3 regions of the Pseudarthrobacter sp. R1 genome follow, and region 2 is predicted to be linked to each of the others. Evidence: predicted binding sites of a transcription regulator. Region 2 holds the regulator's gene; each other region holds the start of a gene.
The links. The regulator LexA, encoded in region 2, represses DNA repair genes until DNA is damaged. The targets are predictions, from matches to a motif close to TCGAACANNTGTTCGA.
Positions count from the first base shown of each region.

Region 1: a site for LexA is predicted at 1,686-1,701, ahead of M8J71_RS03460 (HNH endonuclease signature motif containing protein). Genes of this name have one in related genera too.
Region 3: a site for LexA is predicted at 4,537-4,552, ahead of M8J71_RS05280 (HNH endonuclease signature motif containing protein). Genes of this name have one in related genera too.

Region 1 is NZ_JAMKFI010000004.1:80,317-87,230, forward strand. It holds gene M8J71_RS03460 (HNH endonuclease signature motif containing protein) at 1-1,559, opposite strand, end outside; gene M8J71_RS23430 (DUF1905 domain-containing protein) at 1,826-2,128, shown strand; gene M8J71_RS03470 (O-succinylhomoserine sulfhydrylase) at 2,186-3,394, opposite strand; gene M8J71_RS03475 (rhodanese-like domain-containing protein) at 3,395-3,805, opposite strand; partial or broken gene M8J71_RS03480 (DUF1737 domain-containing protein) at 3,802-4,080, opposite strand; SAM riboswitch class IV at 4,094-4,208, opposite strand; gene opgC (OpgC domain-containing protein) at 4,501-6,914, shown strand, end outside.
Region 2 is NZ_JAMKFI010000005.1:362,180-369,093, reverse strand. It holds gene hisH (imidazole glycerol phosphate synthase subunit HisH) at 1-158, opposite strand, end outside; gene hisB (imidazoleglycerol-phosphate dehydratase HisB) at 155-781, opposite strand; gene M8J71_RS05915 (histidinol-phosphate transaminase) at 842-1,960, opposite strand; gene M8J71_RS05910 (LysM peptidoglycan-binding domain-containing protein) at 2,132-2,488, opposite strand; gene lexA (transcriptional repressor LexA) at 2,860-3,594, shown strand; gene M8J71_RS05900 (ATP-dependent DNA helicase) at 3,599-5,656, opposite strand; gene hflX (GTPase HflX) at 5,649-6,914, opposite strand, start outside.
Region 3 is NZ_JAMKFI010000005.1:237,986-244,899, forward strand. It holds gene hutI (imidazolonepropionase) at 1-905, shown strand, start outside; gene M8J71_RS05270 (DeoR/GlpR family DNA-binding transcription regulator) at 1,003-1,791, shown strand; gene M8J71_RS05275 (CPBP family intramembrane glutamic endopeptidase) at 1,900-2,679, shown strand; gene M8J71_RS05280 (HNH endonuclease signature motif containing protein) at 2,769-4,436, opposite strand; gene M8J71_RS05285 (VOC family protein) at 4,682-5,320, opposite strand; SAM riboswitch class IV at 5,485-5,600, shown strand; gene M8J71_RS05290 (bifunctional o-acetylhomoserine/o-acetylserine sulfhydrylase) at 5,644-6,914, shown strand, end outside.

The DNA.
Region 1 (6,914 bases), on a different contig from region 2:
TCCAGGGTTTCCGGTAGGGCAAAGTACCCAGGCACGTACAGGTCCGAGGGCTCCGAGTCAGCCTGAAGGGAGGCATCCCAAAGTTCCTCAATCCGTTTCGGCCAGTGGGGTGGTTCCCAGTCCTGGTGTTCGCTTTTGTAGTGCCGGCCGGTGGGTGAGGTCCAGCCGGGTGGTTCGGTTGTGGTGGCTGGTGTTGGTTTCCAGCCGCCGGTGTGTCGGAGTTTGTGGTGTTTGGGGCAGGGTTGGCCGAGGTTGGATATGCCGGTTGTGCCGCCTTTGTGCCAGGCGAGGATGTGGTCCGCTTCGTTATCCAGGGAGTTGTTGCTGCAGCCGGGGAACGGGCATTTGCCGTCCCGCAGCCGCAGCCAGTTCCGCATTGCTTTGGTCAGCCGGTAGCTGGTGCGGCCGATCTCCAGTGGAGCCCCGTCCCGCGGATCCACCAGAACCCGGTAAAAAGAGCCTGCCCCGTTACCGACCAGATCGCGGGCCATTGAGGCGGGGATGGGGCCGGACCCGTCCAGCATCGCCGGTTCATCGGTCAGGCCCAGCAGGGAGAACACGGGCACGGTGACCAGGACCTGGGCCCGAATCGAAGATCCCTGCCCGGGGCCGGTTTCCTCCCCGCCGCCACCGGCGCTGCGGGCACTGTTGGCCCCGCCGTTGCCAAAACCATCTCCGGCGCCGTTGCCAAAACTATTTCCGCCGTTGCTGGGACTGTTTCCGGCGCTGATGCCGGGCCCGGTGGTGAGGAGCCCTGAGGCGAAGTTGTCGGCCCGGAGCTGGGTCAGGGTGCGGGGTTCGTCCGGTCCCTGCATTTCCCGGGAGATGGTGGTGAGCCGGTCCCAGATCGCGGAGGCCTGGTCTGCGGGCAGGCAGGCGGCGATCCAGCCCATCCCGTCGTTGTCCGGCCAGAATTCGACCCGCCGGTCCGCCACACTTTTGGCGTGCCGTTTCTCCAGGCTCTCCGGATGGTGGCGCTCCCGCCAGGCCCTGGCCTTGGCCTTGAACCGGTACGCCGGCATCTCCCCAACGGCGGCGGCTGCGGCCGGTCTCGGCGTGCCCGGGTCCAGGACAGGGTCCAGGAAGTGCGCCTCCAACGCCGCCGCCCCGGCAGGGTCAAGGCTCGCCGTTTGGTCCACCATGGCCCGGGCATGCGCCCAGGACATCGCCCCGGCCTGCAAAGCCGAAAGGGTCCCCGGCAGGAACGTGGTCAGGGCATGGGAATCGGCGAGCAAGGCACCGGCGGCCCGGTCACCGATCGCCAGCACACACCCGATCTCAGCCACCAGGCTCCGCTCCTGCGCCGTCGCCTCATACGGCGACCTCGCAGGAGCGTTCAGCGCTTTCGTGGCTTCGGCGAAGACCGCCACGGCCTGCACCTTCGCCGCCGCCAGTTTCGCTTCCGACCGCGCCACCGCGGCCAGAACGTCCAAAGCCCCGTCAGCAACCCGCTGCAACGGATCATCATCAAACCCCGCCGCAGCGTGCGGGCCAGCCCCGGCGTCAAGTTCGCCAGGGCCACCGGAAACAGCAACATCACTGCCAGCGAGCACCGCCATAAACGCAGCGACAGCAGCCGCAACGGACGCCTCCGCTGCACCACTGCCGGGTTCGTTTCCATACCCCAATCCTCTTGCGAGGGTCTGACAAAACAGGGCCTAAAAGTCCACCTGCTGGGAAAGAAATCAAAAAACTTTTCAGCCTGCACAGTTTAATCCCCCTGGCACGCCTGACGCTGGCCTCAGCGTGCGAACAGCAGGGCAACAAGACAGGAAAAATCAGCAACCGGTGGTGCCCCGGCAAGGGGGCGTGCCATACTCGGCGCGTGGCGGCGTCGTACTCCTTCAGAGCTGAGCTGTGGCTCTACCCCGGTGAGGCAGGCTGGCATTTTTTGACGCTGCCAGCAGACGTCGGGGATGACATCCACGAACAATGCGCCGGCGCCAGCAAGGCATTCGGATCCGTCAGGGTGACCGCGGAGATTGCCAGGCACTCCTGGCAGACCTCGCTGTTTGCGGACCAGAAAGCCGGTTTCTACCTCTCGCCGGTGAAGAAGGCCATCAGGGACAAAGCCCGGATTTATGAAGGCGACGAGGTGCCCGTCCAGCTCTCCATCGAAGAGGTCTGACAAAGCCCTCGCCCAGATGGCGCCGGTGCCGGAGCTCGGCCCCAGCACCAGGGACCTCTAGACCTGCTTGAGCGCCTGTTCCAGGTCGCCAATCAGGTCGTCCACGTCCTCCAGGCCCACCGAAAGCCGCACCACGCCGTCGCTCAAGCCGATGGCTGCCCGCCCCTCCGGACCCATCGCACGGTGGGTGGTAGTGGCCGGGTGCGTGATGAGGGACTTGGCATCCCCGAGGTTGTTGGAGATGTCGATGATGCGCAAACCGTCCAGCAGCGCAAAGGCAGCCTCTTTGCCCGAGCGGCCGCCCGTCGTCGCAAGCTCAAGGGTGAGGACCGTGCCGCCGGCGCTCATCTGTTGTGCCGCCAGTTCGTACTGCGGGTGGGACTTCAGGAGCGGGTACTTCACCCAGCTCACGGCGGGCTGCTGCTCCAGCCACTCGGCCAGCCGCAGGGCGGACGCCGATGAATGGTTGACGCGCAGGGCCATAGTCTCAAGGCCCTTGGTGAGCACCCAGGCGTTGAAGGCGGACAACGACGGGCCGGTGTGGCGCATCAGCTGCTTGACCGGCCCCTCGATGAACTCCTTGGTGCCCAGGATGGCGCCGCCCAGGACTCGTCCCTGGCCGTCGATGTGCTTGGTGCCGGAGTAGACGATGACGTCGGCACCCAGCTGCCCGCAGCGCTGCAGCAGGGGAGTCGCAAAGACGTTGTCGACGACGACGGTGGCACCTGCCGCGTGCGCGAGTTCACTCACCGCGGCGATGTCGACGATTTCCTGCATGGGGTTGGACGGTGACTCGAAGAACACGGCAGTGGTGGGCTGGGACAGGGCGTCACGCCACTGTTCCAGGTCAGGACCGTCCACGAACACCGTCTCCACACCCCACCGCGGCAGGATCTCATTCAGGATCACGAAGCAGGAACCGAAAAGCGAGCGGGCAGCCACCACGCGGTCGCCGGCAGCCAGCAACGCACCCAGGGCGGTAAAGACGGCGGACATGCCGGACGCCGTCGCAAAGCACGCCTCGGTTCCCTCAAGGAGGCGGAGGCGCTCCTGGAAGGTGGCAACCGAGGGATTGCCATAGCGGGAGTACACAAAGCGCTCGTCCTCGCCCGTGAAGGCGCGTTCGGCAGCGGCGGCGGATTCATACACGAACCCGGAGTTCAGGAATACAGCCTCGCTGGTTTCCTGGAAGTTGGTGCGGTCCAGCCCGCCGCGCACGGCCTGGGTGTCGGGGCTCCAGCCGGCGGCGTCTTCGTTGAAGGTCACTTAATTCTTTCCGAGGTTGGTGGGCAGTCCGCGGTTCTTCCAGCCGTTGACGGTGCGTTCGCCGTAACGGTCCGGCTCGCCTTCAAAGCCCTCCAGCACGTTGTAGGAGGTGTAGCCGGCCTGGGTGGCGGCAATGGCGGCCGCGATGGAACGCTGCCCGGAGCGGCACAGGAATACCAGTTCGGTAGACGGATCCTCTGGCGCCTGCTGGCTCAGGGAGCTAATGAAATCAGGGTTGGGAATGCCGCCGGGGAACGTCCACTGGATGAACAGCGGATCGTTGTCGGTGGCCTTTGTGTCGGGGATGCCGATATGGGCCCACTCGCCCTCAGTGCGGACATCCACCAGGATGGCTCCCTGCTCCAGCTTTTCCCACGCCTCCTGGGGCGTCAGGTCTCCGGCGTAGCTCATGCGTGGCCCTCGCCGTCGAACTCGAGGTCTTCGCCTGCGGATTCGAGGTTATCCACTGCGGTGGCGACGGCGGCGTCGGCGGAAGCGATGGCCGCCGGCAGGACCAATGCCTGCGCCACGATCACCTGGCCGCCGTTGGACGTTGCAGCCGGGCTGCCGTGGAGGAACTAGCCTTCGGCCAAGGCAGCGGAAATCCGTTCGCAAAAGGACCTGTCATCCGGTCCGGTGACAAGCCGGTAGGAAAGTCTTTCTTCAGGGGCAGGTGCGTCGGACACGACGGATCTCCTTCTCTCACGCTTGCAACTCGAATCGGTCGATATGCCGAGTATTCACCTGAGGCACCCCGCCGCGAAAGGAGGGTTGCCGACCGGCCAGTCAGGGCTTGGTGCCGGTACTCATTACTCCCCAGAAACGTAACACTTGGCGCGCAGGGCCGCACGGCCGCCGTCGTCATGTTCCGTAACTGAACGGGGCACCGTGCAGCAGGCAGCGGTTTCCATGACGCCGGAGAAACCGACGGCAGCGGCATCACCGCAGGTGGTTGGCGTTTTCTGGCCTTTTGCGGACGCACCGCCAGATACAGTTTCTTACGGGGCAGTGCCCCATCATCAGAACCAGCACCGGGGGTCCCCATCAGCACGCGATCTGCCGGGCCACAGCACCCTGCCGGCCTTTACGGGGTACCCCAACTGCGCGTGGTTGGGGCGCTCCTTGCCACACTGCTGATTGCCCTCGTGGCTGTGGTGCTGCCTGCAGGGTCGGCCCAGGCCGCGCGGAGTTTCCCGGAAGAGGGAAAGCCGCTGCTGGGCGCCGTCCTTGAATGGGGTGAGGACTCCGCCGCCGGTTTCACCGACCGGCTGGGTGCCTCGCCGGCCATTTTGGGCCACGACATAGCGTTTCCCTACCGCTCATCAGAGCAAAACGACATCGAGGGATTCCTGGAACAGTCCTCCCTGCAGGGTGCCCACGCGATGCTCACCGTGAAGCCCACGATGCCGCTGGACCAGATCGACGCCGCCGCTGCGAGGCCCTTCGCCGAACGGGTGTTGGAGCTTGCGTCCAGTTTCAAAGGGCAGCTGCTGGTCCGGTTTGCCCCGGACATGAATGCGAGCTGGGTTGAGTGGGGCCAGCAGCCGGCTGCCTACCGCGCAGCATTCCAGACCGTGACGGCGGCGTTCCGGGAGGTCGACGGCGGCGGGGGCACTGTGATGGTCTGGGAACCGTACCTGGGCACGGATTATCCGTTCGACCGGAACCGGAATGCGCCTGCACAGGGAAGCGATGGGTTCGCGCTGCTAGATAGTAACGGCGACGGCGTCTGGAACGGCTCGGACGCGGCCTACGAACCCTACTATCCCGGGGACGATGCGGTGGATTGGGTGGGCCTGACCGCCTTCCACGACGACACAGCCGGTGGCGCTGCCGTCAACACAGTTCCCCGCGCCGGCGAACTGCGGGACATGCTCACGGCCTCCGGCGGTGAAAACTTCTACGCCAGCTATTCCGAGGGACGGGACAAGCCGCTCCTCCTGCACACGTCCGCGTTCTACAGCCCGGCCTCCGGCGGCGCATCCGAAGCGGACATCAAGGCCGCCTGGTGGGACCAGGTGGTTGGGGTCGCCACCGCCGGTGAATTCCGCAGGGCAGGGGCTGTGGTGTGGGACGAACGGACCAGTACGCGGGACGCCGGAGTGGCAAGCATCGACTGGCGGCTCACCGGAAACCCGGCCATCGCCAACGCCGCCCTGGGCACGCTGGAAGCGTCCCCCATCGTCGCAGGCCCGGTCACCGAGGTCAGCTCCGGCAGCACATACGTCCGGGCCAACACCCTCACGGGGGCCGCTGCCTGGACAGTGGGCGCGGCGCTCCTCATCCTCCTGGTTGCCCTGTGGCAGATTCCCCGCCGGGTCAATGTCGCAACGGCGTGGGGATACTCAGACCCGTCCAGCAGGGATTCCCGGGTGGATATGTTGCGCGGCCTGGCCATTGTCTTTGTTGTGGTAAACCACCTGGGCATGACCTCGCTGTTCCAGTTGCTCACGCAGGAGGCGGTGGGGTTCGTCTCGGGTGCCGAGCTGTTTGTCCTCTTCTCCGGCCTGGTGGTGGGCATGGTGTACGGGCCCAGAGCGAAGGAGGACTTCGGAACGGTGGTTGACCTAACCTCGCGGCGGGCGGGCAAGCTCTACCTGACGGCACTGATAGTCCTGATTGGCGTCTTCCTGGTCTCGTTGCTGCCGATCTTCCGGACTGACGCCCTCACCACCTTTGTGGACCAGGGAACGGGCGGGGCAGGGCACGACGGCGCCGGCCGTACCTATGACCTGTATGCAGGCATGGAATCCCTGTTCCAGTTCCCGGTGCCGCCGCAGGTGCTCCCTGCCATCCTGCTGCTGCAGTTCGGACCCTGGCAGTTCAACGTGATGGGGCTTTACGTGGTGCTGCTCCTTGCCAGCCCGCTGATCCTGGCTGCGCTCAACCGCGGCAAGGCAGTCTGGGTGCTGGCCGGAACCCTTGCGGTCTACGCCGTGGGAGCGGCCACGAGGTTCCGGCTCCTGCCCTCGCAGTTCGAGGACTCGTTCCCGCTGCTCGTGTGGCAGGTGCTGTTCGTGATCGGACTCGTCGCCGGCTACCACCGGCGCAACATCGTCGCCTGGCTGGTGGGGCAGACCTGGCTGGTGGCCGCGTGCACCGTCGCCGCACTCCTGTTCGCATTTCTCTCGTGGGGCAACCCCTACCTGGCGAACGGTTTTGATGTCCGCCTCGCCATCATCCCGGACGCCCTGTACCGGAGCATGTACGATTTTTTCTTCGGACGGACGTATCTGGCGCCGGGCCGGCTGCTCAACGTCCTGGTCCTGGTGGTGGCGGCCTACGCCTTCCTCACCGCGTACTGGAAGCCCGTGCAGCGCGCACTCGGCTGGTTCCTGATTCCGCTGGGCCGCGCCACCCTCTACGTCTTCATCATGCACGTGGTGCTGATCGCCGTGGTGGCCAATATCCCGGCACTGCAGCAGGAGAACGTGCTGCTCAACACGGCCGCATACGCCGTAGTGCTGGGGCTCCTGTGGGTCATGGTCCGGACCAGGTTCCTCTTCCGGATCATTCCCAC
Region 2 (6,914 bases):
ACCTCTGCCCCGGCGCGTTCGAGGGCGCGGACTGCCGAGCGGACGTTCCCGGAGCCATAGTCCAGCACGGTTACCGTGGGTTTGCCCTCGGGCGAGGGCAGCTTCTGTGCAGCTGAGGGATCGATGATGGCGCCGTCCCGCAGTACCTGGCCGCTCACAGCGCGCCCTTGGTTGAGGGGATGCCTTCAACGCGCGGATCGGGTTCAACAGCGGCGCGAAGGGCACGGGCGAAGGCTTTGAACTGGGCCTCAACGATGTGGTGCGGGTCGCGCCCGGCGATGACGTTCATGTGGAGGCAGATCCCTGCGTGCAGGGTGATCGCTTCAAAGACGTGGCGGGTGAGGGAACCAGTGAAGTGTCCACCGATCAGGTGGTACTCCTGGCCTGCGGGCTCACCCCCGTGGACGAGGTAGGGACGGCCGGACACGTCAACGACGGCGTGGGCCAGTGCCTCGTCCAGTGGAACGGTGGCCTCACCGAAGCGGCGGATCCCGGCCTTGTTGCCCAGGGCGGTGCGCAACACCTCGCCGAAGGTGATGGCAACGTCTTCCACCGTGTGGTGGACATCGATGTGGATATCTCCGGTGGCTTTTACTGTCAGGTCGATCAGCGAGTGCTTGCAGAGCGCTGTCAGCATGTGGTCGTAAAAGGGCACCGAGGTGTCGATGTCCGAAATGCCGGTACCGTCAAGGTTGATCTCCACGAGCACGGAGGATTCACTCGTGGCACGCTCCATGCGCGCGGTCCGGGCCGCGGCCGCATTGGATCCGGTGGAACTCATGGTCAAGTGTCCTTTGGGAAGAAGGAGTGGTTCAGGGCGTCCAGCGCCGGTACTTCAAGTCTAGGCCGGAAGCGTGCGCTGGCCGGCAAGGATGCTTTCCAGGGAGGTGAGGAACGCTGTGGTTTCCGTCTCAGTGCCTGCGGTCACCCGAAGGTGGCCGGGAATCCCGACGTCGCGGATCAGGACACCGGCGTCGAGCAGCTCCTGCCACACCTCGTGGGGATTTTCCAGGCCGCCAAAGAACACAAAGTTGGAATCGGAAGCGGCGGGCTTGAGGCCCATGCGGATCAGTTCAGCCACGATCCGGTCGCGCTGCTTTTTGATGTCTTCAACGTCGGCCAGCAGCGCCTCACGGTGCTGGAGTGCTGCGAGGGCAGTCGCCTGGGTTACGGCGGAGAGGTGGTAGGGCAGGCGCACCAGACGCAGTGCATCCGTCACCTCCGGAGCGGCCGCCATGTAACCGAGCCGCGCTCCGGCCAGCGCAAAGGCCTTGCTCATGGTTCGTGAGACGATCAGCCGCTCCCGGCCCGGCAGGAGGGTCAGGGCGCTGGGCGTTCCGTCGTGTGCGAACTCGTGGTAGGCCTCATCAACGATGACGATTGCCTGGCTGGCTTCGCCGGCCGAATACACTGCCTCCACCACGTCGAGCCCCAGGCCGGTTCCGGTGGGGTTGTTCGGCGAGCAGAGGAACACAATGTTGGGCTGCAGCTCCTTCACCTGGAGCGCCGCGGACTCTGCGCTGAGGCCGTAGCCGTCAGCCCGTTCGCCCACGATGTATTCGGTGTCCGTACCGCTGGCCAGCAGCGGGTACATGGAGTACGTGGGCGGGAAGCCCAGCGCCGTGCGGCCGGGGCCGCCGAATGCCTGGAGAATCTGCTGGAGGACTTCGTTGGAGCCGTTGGCCGCCCAGACGTTCGACTCGTCCAGCCCGTGGCCCAGGTATTCCGCCAGGGCCTTCCGCAGCTCACTGAACTCCCTGTCCGGGTAGCGGTTGAGGCCCGCGGCCGCCTCTGTCACTGCTGCGCTGATGGCGGCACGAACGTCCTGCGGCACACCGTGGGTGTTCTCGTTGACGTTAAGGAGGATGGGGACTTCCAGCTGGGGTGCGCCGTAGGGGGTAAGCCCACGGAGGTTGCTGCGGAGGGGTAGCCGGTTGAGGCGCTCTAGCTGGTCATTCACCTGAACAGTTTAGTGCCAGCGCCGGGCACCGGAAAATGTGACGGGCTCCTGTTCGCGCTCAGCGTGCCGCTGCAGCGAAGCCTGTGCAGGGGCTTTCCCGCCGCCCTTCCTGCCCGCCTTCCGGTCGACGCTTCCAGTCCCAGTGCGGCGTTTCCAGCGGACTTCGTGCGGTTACCGGGTGGGGACGTACAGCTGCTGCCCCGGCAGGACCGCGCCGGGGGTTAGATTGTTGAGCTGCACAATGTCTGCCACAACGTCCCGCGCGTCCCGCTCCGGTGCGACACTTCCTGCAATGGCCCACAGGGACTCCCCCGGCTGCACAGTGACGGTGACGGTTGGTGTCACAGCCAGGTCCTCAGGTGAGTCCGAGGCCTTGGCGGGCGAGTTGAAGAAGCCCGCCAGGGAGAGCAGCAAGGCGGCCAGCAGCACCAGCGGGATTCCGATCAGGACGATCTTTCCGCGCCGCGTCAGGCGCAGGGGCGGAAGGGGTGCAGGACGGGCAGCCTGCGGCTTGCCCCGCCCGGACATGAGGTGATGCACCGAGATTGAATCCTGTGAAGCAGATGTAGCTGACATGAATTAGCCCTCCTGGACCTTTACTGTGCTGCCCGATGTTCCGCTCCGGACCCGCGCTATCCGCGACCCGTTGGTTCGGGTCTTCGAATAGCTACGCTCCGAATAGAACACATATTCGAACTTTGCTTCTCCTGTTTTAGCACCTATCAACGAATAATGTCGAGACTCGCTAGAACAAATGTTTGAAAAAGCAATGTGGCTGGCCTAGCTTTGAAGACAGGAACTACCACCTCGACAGTTGATCAGCAGGGTCTGACAATGACGGCGTGAACTTCAGGTCCGGGCCAACGAGAGTCCGGGGCAACCGAAAGGCATTGGCGAATATGGCAGCAGCAGCCGCCGGGGGCAGGGCAACCTCCCAACCGAAGAAGACCGCCAAAGGCCTGACGCCGCGGCAGAAGAAAATCCTCGAGACCATCCAGCGCTCCGTGAATGACAACGGTTACCCGCCGTCAATGCGCGAAATCGGGGACACGGTAGGCCTCGCGAGCCTCTCCAGCGTCACGCACCAGCTTTCGCAGCTGGAGAAGCTGGGCTACCTCCGGCGTGACCCGAAGCGGCCGCGCGCCATGGAGGTGCTGATGCCCCTCACCCTGGACGGTGGTTCGCCCAAGCAGGCAGCCGAGCCTGCTTCGCTCCTGCCTGCCGGCACCGGCAACGTCACCGCGCTTCCAACCGCCATGGACACTGCCATGGTTCCCCTCGTAGGCCGGATCGCTGCCGGTGGTCCGATCCTGGCCGACCAGGTGGTGGAGGACGTCCTGGCGCTCCCCCGCCAGCTTGTCGGCCAGGGGGAACTCTTTATGCTCAAGGTTGCCGGCGATTCCATGGTGGACGCGGCCATCTGCGACGGTGACTGGGTGGTGGTCCGCCGCCAGGCTGATGCGGCCAACGGAGACATCGTCGCGGCGCTGCTGGACGACGAAGCCACGGTGAAAACCTTCCGCCAGCGCGACGGCCACACCTGGCTGCTGCCGCAGAACACGCAGTACGAGCCCATCCTGGGCGACCATGCCACCATCATGGGCAAGGTTGTTTCGGTGCTGCGCTCGCTCTAGCCTTTCAGGCGTTCTCCCTGGCCAGCCGTTCCAGCGCCGCGATGGCTGTCTTCCTGTCCGTGGTGGGCCAGAAGGGCGGCAGGGCGCCCCGGAGGAATCCTGCGTACCGTTCGGTGGCCAGCCTGGAGTCCAGCACTGCCACCACACCTTTGTCCCCCGTTGACCGGATGAGCCGTCCCGCGCCCTGAGCGAGCCGGATGGCGGCGTGAGTGGCCGAAACGGACATAAAGCCGTTGCCTCCGGCCTGCGCCACCGCCCGGGACCGCGCCGTCATCAGCGGATCGTCGGGCCGGGGAAAGGGAATCCGGTCGATGACCACGAGGCGGCATGACCCGCCGGGAACGTCCACCCCCTGCCACAGGGACATGGTGCCGAACAGGCAGGTATCGGGTTCGTCGGCAAACTGTTTCACCAGTGCCGTCATGGTGGAGTCACCCTGGCACAGGATGGTCAGGTCCAGCTTTGGCCGCAGCGCGTCGGCCGCTTCTTCTGCCGCGCGCCGGGACGAAAACAGGCAGAGCGCACCACCGTTGGAAGCCCGGATCAGGGCCTCCAGTTCGGCCAGCGCCTCAGGGGACGCCCCCCGGCCGGGCTTGGGCAGGTGCCCGGCCACGTACAGGATCCCCTGCTTCGGGTAGTCAAAGGGCGAGCCAACGTCAACGCCGGTCCAGCTCGGCGCACCCTCGCCCACCAGCCCCAGGCCGCCGGCTGCGGGCTCGAAGGCGGATCCGATGGCCAGGGTGGCGGAGGTCAGGACAACTGTGTGGCCCGCGAACAATCCCTCCCGCAGCCGTCCGGCGACGGAGAGCGGGGCAATATTGATCAGCGCGGGTGCAGTCTCGTCCGGCTGGGAATATCCCTGTTGGGGGTCGAAGGAGCTGGCGCGGGAAAACCACACCACTTCCCGGTTCTCCCGGGCGGCAAGGAGCCGTTCGCAGAGTTCCAGGATGAGCATCAGCCGGGAGCGCGCGAGCTGCCGCCCGCCGTCGGCCGTTGTACTGCTGTCCCCCTTGGAGTCGGACAAGGCAGCACGGCAGGCCTCGCGCAGCTGGTCCACGCAATCCAGCTGCTCATCGTTCAGTCCGTTGGGGAGCAACCCGTTGGGAACTCCCGCCAGGGCAACCTCAAGGTTGGCGGCAGCGGCGTTGAGCGCATCCACCGTGATGGCAGTGTGCTTTCGGGCGCCGGCGGCAGCTGCGTGGACCATAGCCACAGACAGCTGCCCCGAGACCGCACCCGTGACCCTGTCCTGGAGTTCGTGGGCCTCATCAACCACAACGACGTCGTACTCGGGCAGCACCGCCAGCCCTTCGAAAGCGCTGACGGCGAGCATGGCATGGTTGGTGACCACAACGTCGGCGTCGGCGGCGTCCTGCCGTGCGAGCTCGCTGAAGCACTCCGCGGCCATGGGGCACTTCTGCGCACCCAGGCATTCCATCGACGTGACGGAGACCTGCCGCCAGGCACGGTCGGTGACGCCGGGCAGGAGCTCGTCGCGGTCACCGGTGGTGGTTTTCTCCGCCCACTCCCGCAGGCGCACCACTTCCTTGCCCAGCTGTGAAGCAGGACCGCCCACAGCCGCAGCAAAGTGCGGGACGCTGGTGTCCTCGCCGAGGGAAAACAACTGACCCTCCGCCGGCTCCTCGGAGGGAAACCCGCCTTCAAGCTTGTGCAGGCAGACGTAATTCGAGCGGCCTTTGACCAGGGCCACCTTTACCGGCCGCTCCAGGGCCGGGGTAATGGTTTTCAGGAGCCGAGGAATGTCCCTGCCCACAATCTGTGTCTGCAAGGCAAGCGTCGCGGTGGACACCAGGGCAGGCTTGTCGCTCTCCAGGGCGTGGGCAATCAGCGGTATCAGATACGCCAGCGACTTGCCCGTACCTGTTCCCGCCTGGACCAGCAGGTGGTCGCCGGTTTCAATCGCCCGGGCCACCTGCCGGGCCATTTCGTGTTGTCCACTGCGGCTTTGCCCGCCCATGCCGGCAACGGCGCGGGCGAGCAGCTCGATCACGAACTGCTCGCCGGCCTTGCCTGTGGCTTCCTCAGCCACCAGGTCAGTCATTGCTGACGAATGATTCCAGTTCAGCCGCGAGGCCTTCCCGGACTTTAACAACTGCCCGGGTACCGGCTTCATCGTGGTCGACGCTGATGATCTCGGCGTCGGACTCATGCAGCTTGCTGACCAGGTCCCCGCGGTCGTACGGAATGAGCAGCTCAAGCTTGACCGACGGCCGCGGAATGGCCTCGCTGATCGCCTTCAGCAGCTCGGGGATGCCCTCCCCCGTGCGGGCCGACACCACAACGTGGCGCGGTTCGCGCTGCTTCAGCCGTTCCACTACAAACGGATCAGCGGCGTCAGCCTTATTGAGGACAATGATCTCCGGAACCTTGCGGGCATCCACTTCGCTGAAGACCTTACGGACTGCAGCGATCTGGCCCTCCGGGTCCGGGTGCGATACGTCCACGACGTGAAGGATCAGGTCCGAGTCCGCAACCTCCTCGAGGGTGGAGCGGAAGGCCTCCACCAGCTGGGTGGGCAGCGAACGGACAAAACCGACAGTATCGGCCAGCGTGTAACCGAGGCCGTCAGCGGTTTCGGCCTTCCGGACAGTGGGGTCCAGGGTGGCGAACAGCGCGTTCTCCACAAGCACTCCGGCGTCGGTCAGGCGGTTCAACAGCGAGGACTTCCCGGCGTTGGTGTACCCCGCGATTGCCACGGAGGGCACCTCATTACGACGACGATTGGCGCGTTTCGTCTCCCGGGCCGGCTTCATCGCGGCGATCTCGCGCCGCAGCTTGGCCATGCGGGTACGGATCCTTCGGCGGTCCAGTTCGATCTTCGTCTCACCGGGACCACGCGAACCCATGCCGGCCGCTGCGCCACCCACCTGGCCACCGGCCTGCCGGGACATCGATTCGCCCCAGCCGCGGAGGCGCGGCAGGAGGTACTCGAGCTGCGCGAGCTCCACCTGCGCCTTGCCTTCCCGGCTCTTGGCATGCTGGGCGAAGATGTCCAGGATCAGGCCAGTCCGGTCAATGACCTTGACCTTGACGATGTCTTCAAGGCCACGGCGCTGGGACGGAGCCAACTCGGCGTCCACCACGACGGTATCGGCACCGGTTGACATCACGATGTCCTTCAGTTCCAGCGCCTTGCCTGAACCCAGGAAGGTGCCCGGATCCGGCTTGTCACGGCGCTGCACGAGTCCGTCCAGGACCTCCGAACCTGCTGTTTCGGCAAGGGCGGCAAGTTCACGCAGCGAGTTTTCCGCGTCTGCGAGGGTTCCCTCCGACCAGATGCCGGCGAGGACCACGCGTTC
Region 3 (6,914 bases), 120 kb from region 2:
ATTTCGACCTCACCCGCCTGGCGCTGTCCCGCGTTGACGAAGCCGTTTCGCAGGGAACCACCTACATCGAGACGAAGACGGGCTACGGCCTGGATGTTGAACACGAGACCCGGAGCGCTCGCATCGCCTCTACGGTGGCAGATCAGGTGACGTACCTCGGAGCGCACTTGGTCCCTGCCGGACGGGACGCGGACGAGTACACCGACCTCGTGTGCGGCCCAATGCTCGCCGCCGTCCGGCCCTACGTGCAGTGGGCCGACGTATTCTGCGAAGAGGGGGCCTTCACCGCTGAACAGTCCCGGCGGGTCCTGCTGGCCTGCCGTGACGCAGGCCTGGGGCTGCGCGTCCATGGAAACCAGCTGGGTGAAGGCCCGGGCGTGCAGCTCGCCGTCGAACTTGGAGCTGCGAGCGTGGACCACGTGAATTACCTCGCGGAAAAGGATGTTGACGCCCTGGCCGGAACCTGGAGTGGGTGGGACGCCGCTTCCGGAACCGGTGTGACGGGGACTGTGGCAACCTGCCTGCCCGCCTGCGATCTTTCGACGCGCCAGCCCCTTGCCCCCGCGCGGGCACTGCTTGACGCCGGCGTCCAGGTGGCGCTGGCCTCCAACTGCAACCCGGGCACGTCCTACACCAGCTCGATGGCGTATTGCGTCACAACCGCGGTGCTGCAGATGGGCCTCAGTGTCCATGAAGCTGTCCGAGCGGCGACCTACGGCGGGGCCCTTGCACTGCACAAGGACAAGGGAAACGACGCCGACGGCGAACGCGCGGTGGGTTCAATTGCCGTCGGACACCGGGCGGACCTTCACCTGCTCAATGCGCCGTCGGCTACCCACCTGGCTTACCGTCCGGGCATGCCGCTGACGTACGCTGTTTGGCGGGCCGGTACAAGGGCCAGGTAAATCCCGCCGACAAACTGACGTTAGTTGATCATTAGGCTTCTGTTATGATCAGAAAGCGTCATCTCACCCGATGGCGGGAGTATCTGGAGGCCCCTGCATGACCCGCACTGACCGGCTGACGGCCATACTCGATCTCCTGGCCAGGACCGGCCAGGTGGAGGTCGAAGAGATCGTCAGCACCCTCAACGTGTCCCCGGCCACCGCCCGGCGCGACCTGGACAGCCTCGCAAAGCGCCGGTTGCTCACCAGGACCCGGGGTGGTGCCACGACAGGTGCGTTGGCCTACGACCTGCCAGGCCGGTACAACCGCGACGATCACGCCGAGGCCAAGGAGCAGATTGCCCAGGCGGCCTCTACACTGATTGCCCCCGGCGCCGTGATCGGGCTCTGCGGTGGCACCACCAGCACTGCACTGGCACAGATCCTGGCCACTCGCGAGGACCTCAACGCACCTTCCAACCAGCCCACCCTCACCGTGGTTACCAACGCCATCAATATCGCCGGACAGTTGGCGGTGCGGCCCAACATCAAAGTCATGGTCACCGGCGGGATCCTCAATCCGCGGTCCTACGAACTGGTGGGGCCGTACACGGACATCATCATGCAGAAGGTGGTGCTGGACATCGCCTTCATCGGCGTCAACGGCATCGATCCCGAAGTTGGGCCAACGAATACAGGGGAGGGGGAGGCGTCCGTGAACGCCTTGCTGGCCAGCCGCGCGCGTGTCTCCTACGTGCTGGCCGACTCGTCCAAGGTTGGGGTGCGCGCCTTTGCCACCATGGACGGCTACAACTTCACCCGCTTGATCACGGATGCGGGGATCTCGGCGCACGACAAGGCGGCCTTTGAGGCCAACGGCACGGAAGTGATCGTGGCCGCGGGCTGAAGCCGGTTGTAGCTGGGATTGAAGCATCCAGCGCGCCGGTGCGCCCTCGGCAGCCGGACACCGCAGGGCAATCAGGCCGGATCCAGAAACTGCAGGCAAGATGGGTACATGCTGGTTCCCTCCCGCCGTCGCCTGCGGATAGAAGTCTGGATTGTCTTGGGCCTGTCCTTGGGCCAGTCTGCCGTGTACTCAGTGGTGCAGCTCCTGGACAAGATGACCCGCGCACCGCTGGCGGAAGGCACCTCGACGCTCAACCGGTCGCAAAGTACCCGCGAGTACTTCGACTTGACCTACCAGCTGCTGGACATCATCTTTGCGCTGGTGCCGGTGCTGCTGGTGATCTACTTCCTTACCGACCAGCGGCAGGCCTTCTCGGGCGACGGCAGCAACGCCGGTTCGGCTTTCCGCAAGCTCGGTTTCAACTTCGAGCGGCCCGGGCGGGACATGCTTCAGGGGCTGGGGCTGGCCGCGCTGATTGGTATACCGTCCCTTGGCCTCTACGCCGCGGGCAGGGCTCTCGGAATCACGACGGCGATCATTCCCAGCGCCCTGGACGCGTACTGGTGGACGGTGCCCGTGCTGATCCTGTCCGCAATCCGCCATGCCGTGGTGGAGGAAGTCATCGTGGTGGGTTACCTGTTGAACCGTTTCGGAAAGTTCGGCTGGAGCATTCCGCTGTCCATCATGGTGAGCTCGCTGCTGCGCGGCACGTATCACCTGTACCAAGGGTTCGGCCCCTTCATTGGCAACGTGGTGATGGGCATCGTTTTCGCGTGGCTGTACACCCGCACGCGGCGTGTCATGCCACTCGTGATTGCCCATGCACTGCTGAACATCGTGGCATTTGTCGGTTTCAGCCTGTTCGGCAAGGCCGTGGGGCTGGGGTAGGGCAGCCAAGTTGACGAGGCGGGCAGCTGCCACAGCCAATCTGACGCGGTAAGGGTTCGGTCGACGGCGTTCATCCCGTGCCGGAGGGCTTATCCGCCCGGCACCCCGTGCCCGGTATGTGCGATCTGCACGTCGTCGGACAGTGGCCCTTGGACGGAACCGTCTGGCGCAGGCCTCAGATCTGACGGGTCGTCGGGCGGTGGCCACAGCTCTGACGGGTCTTCGGGTGGGGGCCATAGTGCCAGGAGGTCATCAAAGGCGCGGATGCTTTCTGGCACGGCAGAATCCGGCCAGTGGGGTGGTTCCCAGTCCTGGTGTTCGCTTTTGTAGTGCCGGCCTGTGGGTGAGGTCCAGCCGGGTGGTTCGTTTGTGGTGGCTGGTGTTGGTTTCCAGCCGCTGGTGTGTCGGAGTTTGTGGTGTTTGGGGCAGGGTTGGCCGAGGTTGGATATTCCGGTGGTGCCGCCTTTGTGCCAGACGAGGATGTGGTCGGCTTCGTTGTCCAGGGAGTTGTTGCTGCAGCCGGGGAACGGGCATTTGCCGTCCCGCAGCCGCACCCAGTTCCGCATCGCTTTGGTCAGCCGGTAGCTGGTGCGGCCGATCTCCAGTGGAGCCCCGTCCCGCGGATCCACCAGAACCCGGTAAAAAGAGCCTGCCCCGTTCGCGACGAGGTCACGGGCCATCGACGCCGGGATCGGGCCGGACCCGTCCAGCATCGCCGGTTCATCGGTCAGGCCCAGCAGGGAGAACACGGGCACGGTGACCAGGACCTGGGCCCGAATCGAAGATCCCTCCCCGCCGCCACCGGCGCTGCGGGCACTGTAGGCCCCGCCGTTGCCAAAACCATTCCCGCCGTTGCTGGAACTGTTTCCGGCGCTGACGCCGGGCCTGGTGTTGAGGAGCCCTGAAGCGAAGTTGTCGGCCCGGAGTTGGGTGAGGGTGCGGGGTTCGTCCGGTCCCTGCATTTCCCGGGAGATGGTGGTGAGCCGGTCCCAGATCGCGGATGCCTGGTCCGCGGGCAGGCACGCTGCGACCCAGCCCATCCCGTCGTTGTCCGGCCAGTATTCGACCCGCCGGTCCGCCACACTTTTGGCGTGCCGCTTCTCCAGGCTCTCCGGGTGGTGGCGTTCCCGCCAGTCCCTGGCCTTGGCTTTGAACCGGTACGCCGGCATCTCCCCGATCCTGGCGGCTGCGGCCGGTCTCGGCGTGTCCGGGTCCAGGAAGTACGCCTCCAACGCCGCCGCCCCGGTAGCGTCAAGGCCCGCGGTCTGGTCCACCATGGCCCGGGCGTGCGCCCAGGAAACCGTCCCGGCCTGCAAAGCCGAAAGGGTCCCCGGCAGGAACGTGGTTAGGGCATGGGAATCGGCGATCAAGGCTCCGGCGGCCCGGTCACCGATCGCCAGCACACACCCCACCTCGGCCACCAGGCTCCGGTCCTGCGCCGTCGCCTCGTACGGCGACGAAACAGGAGCGTTCAGCGCTTTCGTGGCTTTCGCGAAGACCGCCACGGCCTGCACCTTCGCCGCCGCCAGTTTCGCTTCCGACCGTGCAACCGCGGCCAGAACATCCAAAGCCCCATCAGCAACCCGCGGCAACGGATGATCAGCAAACCCCACGGCAGGGTACGGGCCAGCCCCGGCGTCAAGTTCGCCAGGGCCACCGGAAACAGCAACATCACTGCCAGCGAGGACCGCAGCAAACGCAGCGACGGCAGCCACAACGGCTTCCTCAGCCGCTGCCACTGCCGCCTTCGTTTCCATACCTCCATCATGGCGAGGGGGTCTGACATTTCGGGTGCCACCCTCCATCAGCTGGGCAGGGGCTGCTTATTGTCGAATCAGGTACCAGGTTTCGCCGCTCTCAACCACCGGTTCGGCCAGGAAAATGGATTCGGCCGCCATCGGCAGGTGACGCCGTTGTCACAAGCTGATGGCGGCCGAAGTTTAGAAAGGCAATCTGCCCAAGCCGAGGCCCGGGCAGGACTGCCCGGGCCTATGAAGGAGGATCAGATCGTGACAGCTCCGCTGGAGGTCTCGAATGTCACCGAAAGGATTCCGGGGGTCCCGTGTGGTGCCACCCATTCCACGGCAACGTCTTCGAGCGGCTTCTCCACCGGCTCGCCCAGCCACTCGGTAACCCGTGCTGCCGAGCCTGCAATGGTCAGACAGCTCATCTTAACGTTGCTCTCATAGGCGTTGGACGGGTGCAGCGACGGGTCGCCCTCCCACTTGAGCATGTACGGAACCTGCGGGTCGGCAATCAACCCCAGGATACCGATCTGCTTCCAAACCAGTTCGCGGCCGTCAGGAAACTTGCGGTTTCCGTTGACAGCGGCGCGTCCGAGCCGTTCTTCAAAGGGAACGAGGTCGTCAACCTCCACGCACCAGCCCATCCAACCGCCCCCGGCTGCAGACCGTGCACGCACTGCCTGGCCGAAGGGAGCCTTGTCCGAGGCGGGGTGGTCCAGGACCTCGACGACTTCGAGGTACTTGTGCCCGGCGAGCGGGATGATCATATTCCGGGTCCCGAACCGCGGGTGTATTCCACCCTTCACTGCCTCAACGCCGAGGGCAGAGGAAATACGTTCGGTGGTGGCAGCCAGGCCATCGTGTTCACAGGCGTAAGAGACGTGATCCATGCGCATGGCAACATCTTGGCACTTTGTGATCGGGCTCTCAGCTAAGGGTAGCCTTACTGGGATTTCAGTTCCGAAACGGCATCAATCCAAGGCCCCGCTGCCGGCAGTCAAGAGGACTATGTTCGTCATAATCCTGTCAACCACTGCGTCCTGTTCCTACACTGAGCTCAGGTCATGAGCGCCAGCGCCAAGCCCCGGCTCGCTGGCCGGCAACCCTCCATCCGCGGTGGGGTGCCCCGGGTGAGGACCTGGCTGTCCGGCAACGGCTGGATGGCAAGCGCGGCCCGCGGTGCTTCGAGCATGCCGGGCCCAAGTCAAAGGAGCCTTAATTGTCCAACGGATGGTCTTTCGAAACCCGCCAGATCCACGCAGGGCAGGAGCCAGACGCTGCCACGGGTGCCCGTGCCCTCCCCATTTACCAAACCACGTCCTTTGTGTTTCCCAGCGCCGAGAGCGCAGCGAACCGCTTTGCCCTTGCTGAACTGGCGCCCATCTACACCAGGATCGGCAACCCCACACAGGAAGCCGTGGAACAGCGGATCGCAAGCCTCGAAGGCGGTCTTGGAGCCCTGCTGCTCAGCTCCGGCCAGGCCGCTGAAACTTTCGCGGTCCTGAACATCGCCGAGTCGGGGGACCATATCGTTGCCAGCCCCAGCCTGTACGGCGGCACCTACAACCTCTTCGCCCACACGCTGAAGAAGTTCGGCATCTCCGTCACGTTTGTGGCGGACCCGGACAACCTGGACCAGTGGCGTGCCGCAGTGCAGCCCAACACCAAGCTGTTCTTTGGCGAGGTGGTCTCCAACCCGCGGCAGGACGTCCTGGACATCGAAGGCGTGTCCCAGGTTGCGCACGAGGCCGGGGTTCCCCTGATTGTGGACAACACCCTGTCCACCCCGTACCTGATCCGCCCGCTGGAATGGGGTGCGGACGTCGTGGTGCACTCGGCCACCAAATACCTGGGCGGCCATGGTTCTGCCATTGCGGGCGTGATCGTGGACTCAGGAAAGTTCGACTTCGCCAAGGACCCCGCCAAATTCCCCGGCTTCAACACCCCGGACCCCACCTACAACGGGCTGGTTTACGCCCGGGACCTTGGCGCCGAAGGTGCCCTGGGTGCCAACCTGTCCTACATCCTGAAGGCCCGGGTGCAGCTGCTGCGCGACCTTGGCTCGGCAGTGTCGCCCTTCAACGCCTTCCTTATCGCCCAGGGACTGGAGACGCTGAGCCTGAGGGTGGAACGGCACGTGGCCAATGCCCTGGAAGTTGCCCGATGGCTGGAAGCGCGTGACGACGTCGAATCCGTCGCCTACGCCGGGCTGCCGTCCAGCCCCTGGTACGAGCGCGGACGCAAGTACGGCCCCAAGGGCACCGGCGCCATTGTGTCGTTCAACCTCGCCGGCGGCGCGGAGGCGGGCAAGCGCTTTGTGGACGCGCTGGAGCTGCACTCCCACGTGGCAAACATCGGTGACGTCCGTTCCCTGGTGATCCACCCAGCGTCGACCACCCACAGCCAGCTCTCACCGGAGCAGCAGGTGGTTGCCGGCGTAAACCCCGGCCTGGTGCGGCTGTCCGTGGGGATCGAGCACATCGATGACAT